One region of the Rhizobium beringeri genome, then DNA from elsewhere that is predicted to be linked to it. Evidence: riboswitches for the same ligand, from Rfam matches in the RefSeq annotation. Region 1 holds a riboswitch; each other region holds the start of a gene.
The links. A riboswitch is a leader RNA that binds a small molecule or an ion and turns the genes downstream of it on or off. The one in region 1 is predicted to bind cobalamin.
Positions count from the first base shown of each region.

Region 2: linked by a shared signal. The riboswitch ahead of cobU (bifunctional adenosylcobinamide kinase/adenosylcobinamide-phosphate guanylyltransferase) and the one ahead of nrdH (glutaredoxin-like protein NrdH) in region 1 are both predicted to bind cobalamin.
Region 3: linked by a shared signal. The riboswitch ahead of fdhA (formaldehyde dehydrogenase, glutathione-independent) and the one ahead of nrdH (glutaredoxin-like protein NrdH) in region 1 are both predicted to bind cobalamin.
Region 4: linked by a shared signal. The riboswitch ahead of ELH03_RS12940 (ABC transporter substrate-binding protein) and the one ahead of nrdH (glutaredoxin-like protein NrdH) in region 1 are both predicted to bind cobalamin.

Region 1 covers NZ_SILG01000001.1:3,842,931-3,846,962, forward strand. Annotated here, with positions in the region: gene nrdE (class 1b ribonucleoside-diphosphate reductase subunit alpha) at 1-1,073, opposite strand, end outside; gene nrdI (class Ib ribonucleoside-diphosphate reductase assembly flavoprotein NrdI) at 1,052-1,456, opposite strand; gene nrdH (glutaredoxin-like protein NrdH) at 1,471-1,692, opposite strand; cobalamin riboswitch at 1,957-2,181, opposite strand; gene ELH03_RS19220 (heavy metal translocating P-type ATPase) at 2,345-4,032, opposite strand, start outside.
Region 2 covers NZ_SILG01000001.1:2,331,963-2,335,994, reverse strand. Annotated here, with positions in the region: gene ELH03_RS11780 (chloride channel protein) at 1-88, opposite strand, end outside; cobalamin riboswitch at 348-744, shown strand; gene cobU (bifunctional adenosylcobinamide kinase/adenosylcobinamide-phosphate guanylyltransferase) at 1,140-1,664, shown strand; gene cobW (cobalamin biosynthesis protein CobW) at 1,669-2,718, shown strand; gene cobN (cobaltochelatase subunit CobN) at 2,723-4,032, shown strand, end outside.
Region 3 covers NZ_SILG01000004.1:460,121-464,152, forward strand. Annotated here, with positions in the region: gene ELH03_RS31755 (LysR substrate-binding domain-containing protein) at 1-436, opposite strand, end outside; gene ELH03_RS31760 (DMT family transporter) at 549-1,454, shown strand; gene ELH03_RS37620 (hypothetical protein) at 1,460-1,633, opposite strand; cobalamin riboswitch at 1,616-1,815, shown strand; gene fdhA (formaldehyde dehydrogenase, glutathione-independent) at 2,035-3,225, shown strand; gene ELH03_RS31770 (ABC transporter substrate-binding protein) at 3,314-4,032, opposite strand, start outside.
Region 4 covers NZ_SILG01000001.1:2,552,637-2,556,668, reverse strand. Annotated here, with positions in the region: gene blh (bifunctional sulfur transferase/dioxygenase Blh) at 1-199, shown strand, start outside; gene ELH03_RS12945 (tetratricopeptide repeat protein) at 265-867, opposite strand; cobalamin riboswitch at 1,095-1,352, shown strand; gene ELH03_RS12940 (ABC transporter substrate-binding protein) at 1,530-2,546, shown strand; gene ELH03_RS12935 (FecCD family ABC transporter permease) at 2,552-3,583, shown strand; gene ELH03_RS12930 (ABC transporter ATP-binding protein) at 3,580-4,032, shown strand, end outside.

The sequences.
Region 1 (4,032 bases):
ACGTCGTCCGCCATCTCGCGGTACTTTTCCGTCACCGAAATCTCAGTGAAGGGCACGCCATAGACGCGCTCCACGTCATAGGGCGAGAACAGGTACATATCCTCGTTGTTCTTGGCGAGCTCAAAGGTGATATCGGGCACGACGACGCCGAGCGACAGCGTCTTGATGCGGATCTTCTCGTCGGCATTTTCGCGCTTGGTGTCGAGGAAGCGCATGATGTCGGGGTGGTGGGCGTTAAGATAGACGGCACCCGCCCCCTGCCGCGCGCCGAGCTGGTTGGCATAGGAGAAACTATCTTCAAGCAGCTTCATGACAGGGATGATGCCCGAGGACTGGTTCTCGATATGCTTGATCGGCGCGCCCGCCTCGCGGATATTCGTCAGCGACAGCGCCACGCCGCCGCCGCGCTTCGACAATTGCAGCGCCGAATTGATCGACCGGCCGATCGATTCCATATTGTCCTCGACGCGCAGCAGGAAGCAGGAAACCAGTTCGCCGCGCTGCTTCTTGCCGGCATTGAGGAAGGTCGGCGTTGCCGGCTGGAAGCGGCCGGAAATGATCTCCTCGACCATGTCGCGGGCAAGGGCCTCGTCGCCACGCGCCAAGGCCAGAGCCACCATGCAGATGCGGTCCTCATAGCGCTCGAGATAGCGCTTTCCGTCGAAGGTCTTCAGCGTATAGCTGGTGTAATATTTGAAGGCGCCGAGGAAGGTCGGGAAACGGAATTTCTTGGCATAGGCCTGGTCGAACAGATCCCGCACGAAATTGAAGGAATACTGGTCTAGAACCTCCTGCTCGTAATAGCCCTCGGTCACGAGGTAATCGAGCTTTTCCCCCAGATTGTGGAAGAACACAGTGTTCTGGTTCACGTGCTGGAGGAAATATTGCTTGGCCGCCAAACGATCCTTGTCGAGCTGGATCCGCCCCTCATCGTCATAGAGGTTCAGCATCGCGTTCAGCGCGTGATAGTCGAGGGTTTCGGCGGCCTTCGGCGGCCTTTCCCCGGCGGGCTGAGCGAAAGTGTGATGCGGTTTTGCGTCCGCATCCCGCGTCATGTTTGTTGCCGTGTCCAAAATCGTTCCATTCCGTGTTTGACCTTGGCAACGTCGTCTTCGGTGCCCATGAGCTCGAACCGGTAAAGGTACGGCACCTGGCATTTCTGCGAGACTACGTCGCCGGCGAGCCCGTATGTCTCGCCGAAATTGCTGTTGCCCGCGGCGATTACGCCGCGGATGTGTCCGCGGTTTTCCGCATCGTTGAGGAAACGGATCACCTGCTTGGGAACGGCGCCCTTGCCGCCGTCGCCGCTATAGGTCGGCACGATCAGCACGAAGGGTTCGCGGATATGGAACGCGTCTGCGCCACCTGGCGGAATGCGCGCCGCGCGCAATCCGAGCTTGACGACGAACCGATGGGTATTCTCGGATCGGCTGGAATAATAGACGATCAGGCCCATCGCTTGTCCTCAGGTCAGGAGAGCGCGCTAATCATGTCGGGACGGAAGCCCGCCCAATGCTGCTCGCCGGCGATGACCACAGGCGCCTGCATGTAGCCGAGGCTGCGGACGCGATCCAGCGCTTCGGCATCCTGCGAGATATCGACGATGTCATAATCGACACCCAACCGGTCGAGGGCGCGGTAGGTGGCAGTGCACTGGACGCAGGCAGGCTTGCTATAGACGGTAATGGTCATGATATTCCTCGTGACGACGCGATTGGGCGCAGGACATCGATCGGAAATCTGCCGATATCCATCGAAAAATTCTCTGATGATTTGAGCTATGCGGCTGTTTAGCCCCTGGGCGCACTCCGCCCTCTACCTCGAGCGGGTGGCGGCCTGAACTGAGATACTGACATGACTTCACCCCGAAGTGGCTCATGCGGAGGCTCGAGCCGGCGAAACGCGATGCGGAGATTCCCCGCAGCCATGCAACGCGACCTTCCGGACACCCCGCCCGTGGACGTTTCGTTCGAGGCAGGTCTCCTGGCTCACGGGTCAAAGCGCCTGCCCCAGCCTTCCCGGAGCATCATGCTCCAGTGACCTGAAATCGGACAGTTGCTCGCCGCTTACAGTTGCGGGGGCAGCTCCGGCATTGCCGCACCATGATGGCGAGACGCACCGAATTCCCGTCTTAGCCGCCGATCCTCACGAATCGACGGAACCTCGAACACTAGATATGGTACTCGAATCGCCGATGACGTCAACAAGTTGTTGTGGCGTCGCAGCAATGGCGGCAAAGAATCGCCGCGCCTGTGTATGATGTGGATAATGAAGCGTTAATGGAAATGCGCTGTGGAAAACCCATCATAAAAGAGCCGGTAGAAGCCGGCTCCCCAAACGATATTCATATTTTTATTCGAAGCAGCCTGAGCGCGTTGATCGTTACCAGCACGGTGGCGCCGGTATCGGCGAGGATCGCTGGCCAGAGCCCGGTGATGCCAGCGATCGTCGTCACCAGAAACACCGCCTTCAGCCCGAGTGCGATGGTGATATTCTGCAGGATGTTGCGCATCGTGCGTTTGGAAAGTTCGATCATGCGCGCCACGTCGCCGACGCGTCCGTGCAACACGGCGGCATCCGCCGTCTCCAGCGCCACATCGGTGCCACCACCCATGGCGATGCCGATATCGGCAGCAGCCAGCGCCGGCGCATCGTTGATGCCGTCGCCGACCTTGGCGACGATAAAACCCTGGCGCTTCAATTCGCCGACGACCCGCTGCTTGTCCTCCGGCATCATCTCGCCGCGCCAGTCGATGCCGAGCATGCCGGCAACGGCTGCTGCCGTCCGCTTATTGTCGCCCGTCAGCATGATAGCCTTGACGCCTGCCGATTTGAGGCTAGCGAGCCCGGCCTCGGCATCCTCACGCGGCTCGTCGCGCATGGCGATCAGGCCGGCCGCAACACCGTTGACGAGCAGCACCGACACGCTCTTGCCCTCGTCGTTCAGCGCCGTGATGCGTGCATCCTGTTCGGCGCTGAGCGCCCCGCGCTCGCGAGCGGCAGGCGGCGACAGCAGATCCAGCGTCTCACCGCCGACTTTGCCGCTGACACCCTTGCCCGGCATCGCTTCCAGCTCGAAGGCCGGCGGCACGGGAACGCCGTCCGCCTTGGCGCGGTTGAGGATCGCCAGCGCCAGCGGATGGCTGGAACCCTGCTCCAGCACCGCCGCGCGCGACAGCACCTGCGCCTCGCTCAGGCCAAAGGAAATGATGTCAGTCACCTGAGGCTTGCCTTCCGTCAGCGTGCCTGTCTTGTCGAAGGCGACCATCGTCACCTTGCCGAGCGTTTCCAGCACCGCGCCGCCCTTCATCAGCAGCCCGCGTCGCGCACCTGAGGAAAGCGAGGCGGCGATCGCCGCCGGCGTCGAAATGACCAGCGCACAGGGGCAGCCGATCAAGAGGATGGCAAGGCCCTTATAGACCCATTCGCCCCACGGCCCAGCGAACAGCAGCGGCGGAACGACCGCGACAAGCGCTGCGACCACGACCACGCCGGGCGTGTAATAGCGCGAGAACCGATCGATGAAACGCTCGGTCGGCGCCTTCGATTCCTGCGCTTCCTCCACCAGCTTGACGACGCGGGCGATGGTATTGTCGGCGGCAGCCGCCGTGACGCGAACCCTGAGCACCGCATCGCCATTGACCGTGCCGGCAAAAACGACGGCATCGACGCCCTTGCGCACCGGCGTGCTCTCGCCCGTCACCGGCGCCTCGTCGATCGCGCTCTCGCCTGAGAGGACGATGCCGTCCGCCGAGATCCGATCGCCCGGACGAACCATGATGATGGCGCCAACCGAAAGGCTCTCCGCCGCCACCTCCCGTGTCTGCCCATTGTCTTCGAGCAGCGCGGTCTTCGGCACCAGCGCCGTCAGCGACTGGATGCTTTCGCGCGCCTTGCCCGCTGCCACCCCTTCCAGCAGCTCGCCGACGAGGAACAGAAACACAACCGTTGCCGCCTCTTCGCCGGCATTGATGATGACGGCGCCGACGGCGGCGATCGTCATCAGCATCTCGATCGAAAACGGTGTGCCTG
Region 2 (4,032 bases), 1.5 Mb from region 1:
CGCTACGGCGGGTCAGCGCCCGCAGGCGTCCCGGATCGAAGAATACACGCAGCGCACGAAAACGGCGCCGATCCAATTTCATAAGCATGGCTAGACAACTAGGCGGGGAGAGGCCCGGTCAAGGGCAGAGATGGTCGCGCAGTCCGCTTGCGACGCAATTGCGGCGAAAAGCCGGCGGTTGGGATAAATTTTTATGACGTAAGCCACTGATAAATGACGATATTTTAGGTAGGGTAAGTCGTGTTTGAGTAAGTGTGTCGCGTGGCTGGCGATCGAGCTTCCGCCAAGGCCGGTTGACTTCCCCCCTGTGCTTGCCTAACCATCCCGATAACGGATGGTCGACTGACCATCCTGACATAACGGATGGTTCCGGATCGGTGTTGCGCCCTTCCGGATGAAAAGGGAATGTGACGGGGCGGACCCAAGCCGGGCGCCTTCATCACAGCCGACCCCGCGACTGTAGAGCGGTCAGGGTCTTCCATCCGGCATCAAGCCCTTCCGGCTCGGAGCCTGCAATCGTGCGGGCGGGCGGGACGGGCGATATGCCGGAAAAGCCACTGGATATGCATGGTGATCAACCGGGGTCGGACGCCTCTCAAGTCTACGAATCGTCCACCTTTTCACTGATGCAGCCGGGAAGGCGAGGATGATCCGCTGGCACGATCAGGGCGACCGGTTTCCGGTCTGCCCCGATCGCGGCCGATAACCGCGAGCCAGGAGACCTGCCATGCGTGCCGGGCGAGAAGCCCACACCTGGGCACTATGCCCGTTGCCAGCACGGAGGTTGTCTTGGCTGAACGATTGAATTCAGCGCGGCCTGGTGCGGCGCGATTTGCTTCCTCTTCTCCCCAGCGGGGAGAAGGTGGCCCGAAGGGTCGGATGAGGGGGCCGCACGGCACGCCCTTCATCATTGCCCTTCGCTTGCGCTCAGTGCATTCGCGGCTTTGCCGCTCGCCCCCTCAACCGCCTGCCGGCACCTTCTCCCCGCTGGGGAGAAGAGACATGTGGCGATGCTTTGCCTCGTCTGATCCCATGGAAGTCAAAGAGACGGCTTTGGACTGCGGTTCGTTCTGCAGCAGAAGCTCGAGCGGACAGTGGGGGGCAAACCACATGTCCTTCACCCGAGGGACCGTTTGCGCATGACCGTCGCTCCTTCCAACGCCGTCTTCATCCTCGGCGGTGCGCGCTCCGGCAAGTCCCGGTTCGCCGAATCCCTCGTCACCGCGACCGATCTGGATCGCCACTACCTTGCCACCGGCCGTGCCTGGGACGAGGAGATGCAGGCGCGCATAACGCAACACAAGGCCGATCGCGGTCCGTCCTGGACGACGCATGAGGAGCCTCTCGATCTTGTCGGCAGGCTTACCGCCATCGACGGCGAGGGGCGCATCGTGCTGATCGATTGCCTGACGCTCTGGGTCACCAATCTGATGATGGAGAAGCGTGAGATGGCGGCGGAATTTGCCGCACTTGCCGATTTCCTGCCCGCTGCGAAGGCGCGGCTCGTTTTCGTTTCCAACGAGGTCGGTCTCGGCATCGTGCCGGATAATCGCATGGCGCGGGATTTTCGCGATCATGCCGGCCGGCTGCACCAATCGATCGCGGCGAAGGCCGCCGAAGTCTATTTCATCGCGGCAGGCCTGCCGCTGAAAATGAAGGGTTAAGTCCATGAACCAGCAGAAGATTCCCGCAACCGTCATCACCGGCTTCCTCGGTGCCGGCAAGACGACGATGATCCGCAACCTGCTGACCAATGCCGGCGGCAAGAAGATTGCGCTTATTATCAACGAATTCGGCGATCTCGGTGTCGACGGCGACGTGCTGAAGGGCTGCGGTGCTGATAATTGCACCGAGGACGACATCATCGAGTTGACCAATGGCTGCATCTGCTGCACCGTTGCGGACGATTTCATTCCGACGATGACGAAGCTGCTCGAGCGCGAACAGCGGCCCGATCACATCGTCATCGAGACCTCGGGCCTTGCTTTGCCGCAGCCGCTGGTCGCCGCCTTCAACTGGCCCGACATTCGCACCCAGGTGACCGTCGACGGCGTCATCACGGTGGTCGACAGCGCCGCTGTAGCCGCCGGCCGTTTTGCCGACGATCATGATGCGGTCGATGCGCGCCGTGCCGAAGATGAATCGCTCGATCACGAAAGCCCGATCGAGGAGCTGTTCGAGGATCAGCTGACCTGCGCCGACCTCATCGTGCTCAACAAGACAGACCTGATCGATGCTGCCGGCCTTATCAGGGTGCGCGACGAGGTTGCCTCCCGCACGGTGCGCAAGCCCGTGATGATCGAGGCGAGGAACGGCGAGGTGTCGGCCGGCATCCTGCTCGGCCTTGGCGTCGGCACAGAGGACGATGTCGCCAATCGCAAGTCGCATCACGAGCTGGAGCATGAAGACGGTGCGCCGCACGACCATGATGAATTCGACAGCTTCGTCGTCGATCTCGGAGCCATTGCCGATGCCGCCGGCTTCGTCGAAGCGCTGAAGGACATCATATCAGCCCATGACGTGCTGCGTCTCAAGGGTTTCGTCGACGTTTCAGGCAAGCCGATGCGCCTGCAGCTCCAGGCCGTCGGCAGCCGCATCGACCACTATTTCGACCGCGCCTGGGGCTCAGGCGAAAAGCGCGGCACACGCCTCGTCGTCATTGGCCTGCATGAAATGGACCAGGGCGCGGTGAGGGCGGCGATCGAAGCGCTGGCATAGACCGATGCATCTGCTTCTGGCCCAGCAGGGAACGATCAGCGACGGCGAGGAGGCCATCGACCTCGGGCAGACGCCGGGCGACATCCTATTCCTGTCGGCGGCCGACACCGAGCTTGCCGCGATCGCGGCGGCCCATCGCGATAGCCGGACAGCACCTTCGCTGCGGCTCGCCAGCCTGATGAGCCTCAAGCATCCGATGTCGGTCGATACCTATGTCGAGCGCACTGCTCGGCATGCGAAGCTGATCATCGTGCGTGCGCTCGGCGGCGCCAGCTATTTCCACTATGCGCTGGAAGCGCTGCATGCGGCGGCGGCCCGCGCCGGAGCACTGATTGCGGTTTTGCCGGGTGATGCCAGGCCGGATGCCGGGCTGGTTCCTTTCTCCAATGTTGATCTGGGCGATCTGAACGCGCTCTGGGCCTATCTGATCGAGGGCGGCGACGCCAATACGCGGGCCTTTCTCGATTATGCCGAGGCTATGCTGTCGGGTGCCGAGAAACCGGCGCCGGCTGTGCCTTTGATGAAGGCAGGTATTTGGTGGCCGGGGCGGGGATTGATCGGGGTTGAGGAGTGGCGTCGGGCTGTTGCAGAGATGTCTTCGGGTGCGGGGATGGTAGCGGAGGCGGGGCTTGAACCCCCGACAGTTGCCATCAGCTTCTACCGCGCCCTGGTGCAGAGCGGCGAGACCGGGCCGATCGAAGCGCTTGTCGAAGCGCTGGCCGCACTCGGCCTCCGGCCGCTGCCGATCTTTGCCTATAGTCTCAAGGATCCAGTTTCGACAGGCATTATCGAGAGCGTGTTTTCGGCGTTGAAACCCGATGTCGTCATCAACACGACTGGCTTTGCGGTCTCCGCGCCAGGTGCGGACCGGCAGCCGACGGTGCTGGAGGCGAATGAGGCGATCGTGCTGCAGGCGATCCTGTCGGCCTCGTCGAGGGAGGCATGGGCGGCTTCCTCGCAGGGCTTATCGGCGCGCGATCTCGGCATGAACGTGGCACTGCCTGAAGTCGATGGCCGGGTGCTGGCGCGGGCGGTCTCCTTCAAGACGGCGGCGCGCTACGATGCGCTGGTCGAGACGAATATCGTCGCCAGCCAGGCCGATGCCGGCCGGGTGCGCTATACGGCGGAGCTTGCCGCCAATTGGGCGCGGCTGCGGAAGACTTTCGCCGGCGACCGGCGCATCGCGCTCGTCATGGCGAACTACCCGAACCGGGACGGTCGACTTGGCAACGGCGTCGGCTTGGATACGCCGGCCGGCACCGTCGAGGTGCTGAAGGCTATGCGGGTGGCCGGGTATCCGGTCGCCGAGATTCC
Region 3 (4,032 bases), on a different contig from region 1:
CCAGATCGAGCTCGTCCCGCTCGAGGGCGGCCAGGTTGCGGACTGTGTAGTCGCAGGACACGGTGACCTCGACGGCCGGGTGGCGTACGGCGAAAGCCGCAAGCGCCGCCGGCAGCACCGTCTGGCTGTATTCCTCGGGAATTCCGATGCGCACCGGCCCATCCAGCGGTTTGCTGCGGATCGTTACGGCTGCCTCGCTCAACAGATCGATGATCCTTCGGGCATAGGGGACGAGCTGTATGCCCTGGCGCGTCAGCAGCACGCCGCGAGCGCCCCGCTCGAACAGGGTTTCGCCGATCGTCTGCTCGAGCCGCTTGATCTGGGTGCTGACAGCCGATTGCGTCCGCCCGATGCGCTGGGCAGCCGCGGAGAAATTGGAGGTCTCGGCAACGACCAGGAAGGTTCTGAGCAGGTCGCTCTCAATCGGCTCGTGCATGGGTTAGCCATAGAAAAAATCGATGATAGCTATCTCTACTATTCGTTTGTCTGATGTCAATTCTTGGCGCAGAAAAGAGCGGCGTTCGACTTCCTTCTTTGAGAATATCTGCGTGACCATTGAAAATCCGGCCAGACGCCTCGCAGGCAGCGAGCACGAGAAGGGTGTGTTTCTCATCGTTGCCGCGACACTTGCCTGGAGCGCGAGCGGTGTCTATTCGCGACTCTTGACGACCGACGTATGGACGGCGATTGCCTGGCGATCGTTGTTCGGGGGCCTGTTCCTGCTGATCCCCTGCCTTTTCCTCGAAGGGGGCATCTCACGGCAGCAATGGCGATCCGTCTTCCATCCCACAGGTCTTGCGATGATCGCATGCCAGACCTTCAGTCAGGTGTGCTTCATCGGGGCGCTTTACATGACCACCGTCGCCAATGTGACGATGATCTATGCGACCGCGCCTTTCATCGCGGCCCTGCTCGGCTGGGTCATCCTCAGGGAGAGGGTCTCCAGGCGGACGCTGATTGCCGGCGGTATCTCGCTCTTCGGCGTTGCGGTCATCGTCGCCTCGTCGATCGGCGGCGGGACTGGTCTCGGCGATCTGCTGGCGCTCGGCATGACCGCGTCCTTCGCGCTCGTCATCATCATTCCGCGCGTCAATCCCGGCGTCCCGAGCCTACCGCCGACCGTCGTCAGCGCCTTCCTGACGCTTGCTATCTTTGCCCCGTTCGGTTCAGTCGGCTCGCTCGACCTGCATAACTGGATCGTTCTCGCCGCCTTCGGTGCGACCAATTTCTCCCTGGCGCTCGTGCTCTTCCTTGCCGGGGCGAAACGAATGCCGCCGGCGGAAGCGGCGCTGATCGGCACGATCGAAATCGTGCTCACGCCTTTCTGGGTCTGGTTGTTGTTTTCCGAGCAACCGCCCATTGCCACCTTTTTCGGCGGTGCGATCATCCTTGGCGCCGTGCTCTGGCACACGGCCATCGACTTCAACCGCAGCCGCCGGCCGCATCGCGCCTAAAGCCTTTAGGCGGCGATTAAATCTTCCGGGACGATCCGGAAAACCGCCGTATTCGCGGGATCAATTATTTCCGCTACGCAGCGCCATTGCGACTTTGCCGACTGTCGTCTTTGAGTTGCGCCCATGTCGTTTTCTTGATCGCTGTTTTCCGTCAGGCATGGTTTGCTTGTGGTGTTCAAGGCGCTATCTCGCAAACTGGCGAAATGGACCATTGGGACGCTGGCCTGACGCCGGCGCTGCCCCGCAGCGGTAGAAGAACTGAAATCCTCAAGGAAATCGCCGGATAGACATCCGGAAAGATATCGAGATGGATCGAAAGGAGATTCTGGAGCCGGAAACCAGCTCTTGGCACAGCAAATCGACGGATTGCGGCAGACGATCACGAGCGGAACGACAGGTGAAAACCGTGGCGTTCACTCCTCTTCTCATCCAATCTGTCCGTTTTGAAAATTCGAATATCGCCCGATGCGGCGGTATCCTCGTGTTGTAGACACCGGACTGCAGAGGAGGCAGGCCGGAGGGAAGGTTGCCATCGACTGCATCGGTTGCAGATCGAGGCATTCACAAGTGGGAGGAATCCATGAGCAAAAATAGAGGCGTCGTCTATCTCCGGCCGGGCAAGGTCGAAGTTCGCGACATCGACGACCCGAAGCTGGAAGCGCCCGACGGCCGCCGCATCGAACACGGCGTGATTTTGAAGGTGATATCCACCAATATTTGCGGCTCCGATCAGCACATGGTCCGCGGCCGCACGACAGCGATGCCGGGCCTGGTCCTCGGTCATGAAATCACCGGCGAGATCATCGAGAAAGGCATCGATGTCGAGATGCTCGACATCGGCGATATCGTTTCGGTGCCTTTCAATGTCGCCTGCGGCCGCTGCCGCTGCTGCAAGTCGCAGGATACCGGCGTCTGCCTGACGGTAAACCCGGCCCGCGCCGGCGGGGCTTACGGTTATGTCGACATGGGCGGCTGGATCGGCGGACAGGCGCGCTACGTCACTATTCCCTACGCAGATTTCAACCTGCTGAAAATCCCTGATCGGGACAAGGCAATGGCGAAGATCCGGGATCTCACCATGCTCTCCGACATTCTGCCCACCGGCTTCCATGGCGCGGTGCGGGCAGGCGTTGGAGTCGGCTCGACCGTCTACGTCGCAGGCGCCGGCCCTGTCGGTCTTGCGGCTGCGGCTTCGGCTCGCATTCTCGGCGCTGCTGTCGTGATGATCGGTGATTTCAACAAGGACCGTCTGGCGCATGCAGCGAAAGTCGGTTTCGAACCGATCGACCTGTCGAAGAGTGACCGTCTTGGCGATATGATCGCGCAGGTCGTCGGCACCAACGAGGTGGACAGCGCCATCGATGCGGTCGGCTTCGAGGCACGCGGCCATTCCGGTGGGGAACAGCCGGCGATCGTCCTCAATCAGATGATGGAGATTACCCGTGCCGCGGGTTCGATCGGCATTCCCGGCCTCTACGTCACCGAGGATCCGGGCGCCGTCGACAACGCCGCCAAACACGGCAATCTGTCGCTCCGCTTCGGCCTCGGATGGGCCAAGGCGCAGTCCTTCCACACCGGCCAGACTCCGGTGATCAAATATAATCGTCAGCTCATGCAGGCAATCCTCCACGACCGACTGCCAATTGCCGATATCGTCAACGCCAAGGTCATTCCGCTCGACGATGCCGCCAATGGATATGAGAGCTTCGACCAGGGAGCGGCGACGAAATATGTCCTCGATCCGCATGGAGAGGTCGCGAAAGCTGCGTAGCGGTTACGACTGAGGACTTTACCCAATAGGAATGGCCGGCGGAAAACCGGCCATTCCGCATTCACCACATGACAATTTGATTGACGAATTACTGGATGCTGAACGGGAAATATTTTGCGTTGATCATGTCGTAGGTCCCATCCGCCTTGATGCTCTTCAACGCTTCGTTCAGGCGCGTCAGACGCTCCTTGTCATCCAGGCGGAGCGCGATGCCGGCACCCTCACCGAAATATGTGACGTCGACCAGATCCGGCCCTTTGAATTCGCAGCAGCTTCCTGCCTTAGTGTTGGCAATCCAGTCGTAGATGGCGAGTTTATCCTCGAGGATAATGTCGACGCTCCCATCCGCCAGGCCTTTGTACAATTCCGGCGAAGACCGAAACACCGTCTTTTTCATTTCCGGATAAAGATGGTTGGCATAGGATTCCTGCGCTGTCGACGATGTCACCCCAAGAATTTTGTCGCTGAGAGCGGCGGGGCTGACATCGCTGATCGACGAATCCTTCCGGGCGATGAACACCGAGGGGCTGTTGTAGTATTTTTCAGTGAAGGCAACCTTTTGACGCCGCTCAAGGCTCATCGACATGGATGAGATGATCGCGTCGTATTTGTCGGCAATGAGATCGGGGATGATGTCGTCCCACTTCTCGATGATAAATTGGCATTCGAATTTGCCGACCTCGCACAGCGCATTGGCAATATCGATGTCGAAGCCCTGAAGCTTGTTATTTGCATCGAGATAGTTGAAGGGGGGAAATGCACCTTCGACGGCAACTCTCATCGGCATGCGATCTTGCGCAGCCGCCT
Region 4 (4,032 bases), 1.3 Mb from region 1:
CGCCCAGAAAAGCGCTAATCCTCATATCGCAGGCATCGACGAGCCCGGCTTCGTGGCGCTGCGCCAGGCCCGCGACCGCACCCTGCCGAAGCCGAAGCTGATGCTGCACGCGCTGCAGGTGAATATCCGCGGCGGGCGGCTGCCCGAGCCAGAGGAGAATGGCAGGCGGTATTTGAAGATTCCGCTGGATGCGTTGTAGGGCGGAGTGACTAGCAGGTGGCGACGGCGTCTGGACGATTGCGCCGCCGGACAAAGGGCTGGATATCAGGAACGACCTTTGCCATCGAGCAATTCTGATACTGGGAGCGGCAGGTCTGGATGTGCACGACATAATTCGAGCAGATCTTCTCTTGCATCAGGGTAATCCTGAAGCGCTGCACGACGGTACCATTTGAATGCCTCCGTCAGATTGATCTCGCAGCCCACGCCATGCTCTTTCATTTGGGCTAGCCTGTATTGTGCACCGGCATGATCCTGATTTGCGGCCTGGCCGTACCATCTCACGGCGTCTGTTGGATCGATATCGCAACCGTCGCCGTCTTCTCTCATCAATCCCAATAAATACTGTGCGTCGGCATGGCCTTGACTGGCGGCTTTCTCAAACCACTTGCAGCCTTCGGGCGCGCTTTGTGCAACGCCGTCCCCCATGAGATACAGGCCAGCCAGGAGGAATTGCGCATCGACATGACCTTGTTCGCCCGCTTTCCGAAGCCATCTCGCGCCTTCGGCTTTATCCCCGGTGACACCTTCACCTCGTGCAGTGATGTGGCCCAATTCAAATTGTGCTTGCGCATCGCCTTGCTCGGCTGCTTGGCGAATTGCGCCTATCCTGGCTGCGGCGAGATCGGCGCTATCCGGATTGCTCATTGCTACATCAAACCTCGTTGAAATCGGTGGCGCCAAAGCTATGTCGGGGGCCTGCCTTTCGCAATCCGTCGTGACGCACGCCGACGGATGCCCCGGCGCTGGCGTCAGCACCGCAGACGATAGCTTTTGCTCGAGGGCGCTGGCGAGTTTTGCTTTTAGGTCTCGCAATTTGCCATGGTGAGCCGGCACGATCCTCCGCAATAATCATTGACGTCAGGCGGGTGGGCGACATAACTGGGTGCGACGGTTCCCTGAAGATGACTCCAAGGGGATTAATAGGGAACACGGTGAGGACGACCCAGTAGGGACCGAGACCGTGGCTGCCCCCGCAACTGTAAGCGGATTGTCGATCATCTCAGGAGTGGCCAGCGACTGGCCATCTCTGATGGGCCTATCGCCCTGCCACTGCGAACTATCGCGCGGGAAGGCGGATGAAACGACGGATATCCGCAAGCCAGGAGACCTGCCGTCAATCACGATCCAATCAACCGGGCGGGGATGCCCGGAAAGGAACAGATATGATTGACCTGCTGAACCTTCGCCGAATTCCGGCATGCATCCGCCTCGATTGGGTCTCCTGCGGCTAGTTCACGCCTAAGCGTGCTTTCGGTCCGCGCACATGAGCGGAACGGCCGTGATTTTTCCCTTGATCGAGGTTTTCCATGCGCCAGATTCTCGCCACCATGACATTTGCCTTCGGGCTCGCCGGCCTTGCGGCACCAAGCCTTGCCGCGACCCGATATCCCTTGACCATCACCAATTGCGGCCAGCAGGTGACCTTCGAAAAGGCGCCGGCGAGGATCGTTTCGATCGGCCAGGGCATGACCGAAGTTCTCTTCTCGCTCGGCCTTGCCGATAGGATCGCCGGAACGGCCGTCTGGGTCGGTCCAGTGCTGCCGCAATATGCCGAGGCCAACAGCAAGATAAAGCGGCTTGCCGACAACGATCCGAGCTTCGAATCCGTCGTCGGGCAGGAGCCCGACCTGGTGGCGGCCGAGTTCGAATGGCATGTCGGCGCGCAGGGATCCGTCGGCAAGCGGGAGCAGTTCAAGGATCTCGGGATCAATACCTATCTCGCGCCGGCCGATTGCGTCGCCAAGGTCAATACCGACGGCGGCGACGGCGTGCGCAGGGAATTGTTCACGATGGAGCTGATCTACAGAAAAATCGCTGAGCTCTCGGAGATCTTCGACGTGAAGGAGCACGGCGATGCGCTGATTTCCAAGCTGAAGAAGCGCGAGGCGGATGCCGTCGCTTCGATATCAGGCGCATCGGGCAAGAACTTGCCCGTCGTCTTCTGGTTCTCCAGCAAAGAGGTCAACGGCGACGCCTTCATCGCCGGTAAGAACAGCGCGCCCGCCTATATCCTGAAGACGATCGGTGCGAAGAACGTCGTCACCACGGAAGAGGAATGGCCGCTGGTGGGTTGGGAAACCATCGCCCAGGCGAACCCTGCCATCATCGTGCTGGCGACCATGGACCGCCGCCGTTACGCGGCTGACGATCCTAAGGTCAAGGTTGATTTCCTCGAGAACGATCCTGTGACCAAAGAGTTGGACGCGGTCAAAAACAAGCACTTCGTGATGATGGACGCACAGTCGATGAACCCGACGATCCGCACGATCGACGGCATCGAGACATTGGCGAACGGCATCAAGTCCTTCGGCCTGGCGCAGTGAAGGCAATGTCGGTCAGGCAACAGGGATGGTGGGCGCTTGGTGCGCTCACCATTGCGGCACTTCTCCTGCTCGGGCTGATGATCAGCCTTGCCGTTTCCATCGGCGAGATCGCAATTCCCGTTGCGACCACCGCGGAGGCGGTTTCGAACCGGCTGTTCGGAACGGATTTCGAGCTCAGCCGCATCCACCAGGGCATCGTCTGGGATTATCGTCTGAGCCGCGCGCTCGTCGCGGCCAGCGCCGGCGCATCGCTCTCGCTTTGCGGCGCGATCCTGCAGGCGTTGCTGCGCAATCCGCTGGCCGAACCCTACGTGCTCGGCATCTCCGCCGGCGCCTCGACGGGCGCCGTCTGCGTGATGATCCTCGGCTTCGGCTACGGTGTTCTCGGCCTGTCGAGCGGCGCCTTCATCGGTGCGGTCATTGCCTTTCTGCTGGTCGGCTTCCTGGCGACGGGTGCGGGGGGAAGCGGCGAGCGCATCATCCTTTGCGGCGTCGCCGGTTCGCAGCTCTTCAATGCGCTGACCTCCTACATCGTGACGACATCGGCGAATGCCGAGCAGGCGCGCGGCATCCTGTTCTGGCTTTTGGGTTCGCTCAGCGGCGTGCGCTGGCCCGATGTCTATCTGTCGGTGCCGATCGCGCTTGCCGGCTTCATCATCTGCATGGCCCATGTGCGGGCGCTAGACGCCTTCGCTTTCGGCACGGATGCCGCCGCCTCGCTCGGCATTCCCATACGCCGCGTCCAAATCGTGCTGTTCGGCATGACGGCGGCGATGACGGCAAGCGTCGTCAGCATGGTGGGTTCGATCGGCTTCGTTGGCCTCGTCATTCCCCACGCCGCCCGCTTCCTCGTCGGGCCGGGGCATGGGCGGCTGCTGCCGGCAACAGCGCTCGGCGGTGCGATCTACATGGTCGGCGCCGATATTGTTTCGCGCGTCATCATACCGCAGCAAATCCTGCCGATCGGCGTTGTCACCGCGCTCTTCGGCGCGCCGGCCTTCGCCATCATCCTCTATCGCGTGCGAGGAAATGCATGAGCATCAGCGTCGACCAGGTAAGCTTTGCCGCCGGCGATACCGTCATCGTCAACGGCGTCAGCCTAACGGTGGAAAGGGGCAAGGTGTTCGGCCTGCTCGGGCCGAACGGTTCCGGCAAATCGAGCCTTCTCAGATTGATTTGCCGGCTGCGCAAGGTTCGCAGCGGCGTCATCCGGCTCGGCGATGACGATATATCATCGCTGTCGCGCGCAGCGCTTGCGCGGCGCGTCGCCTTCGTCGAGCAGCAGACGACGACGGATACGCAATTGACGGTGCGCGACGTGGTGCGGCTCGGCCGCACGCCGCATCGCGGGCTGTTGTCGTCCTGGGGCGCCGGAGACGACGCAGCCGTCGACGAGGCCCTGTCGCGGACGGGCATGCGGGAGAGGGCGGGCCAGCTCTGGCAGACGCTGTCGGGCGGCGAGCGCCAGCGCGTCCATATTGCCAGA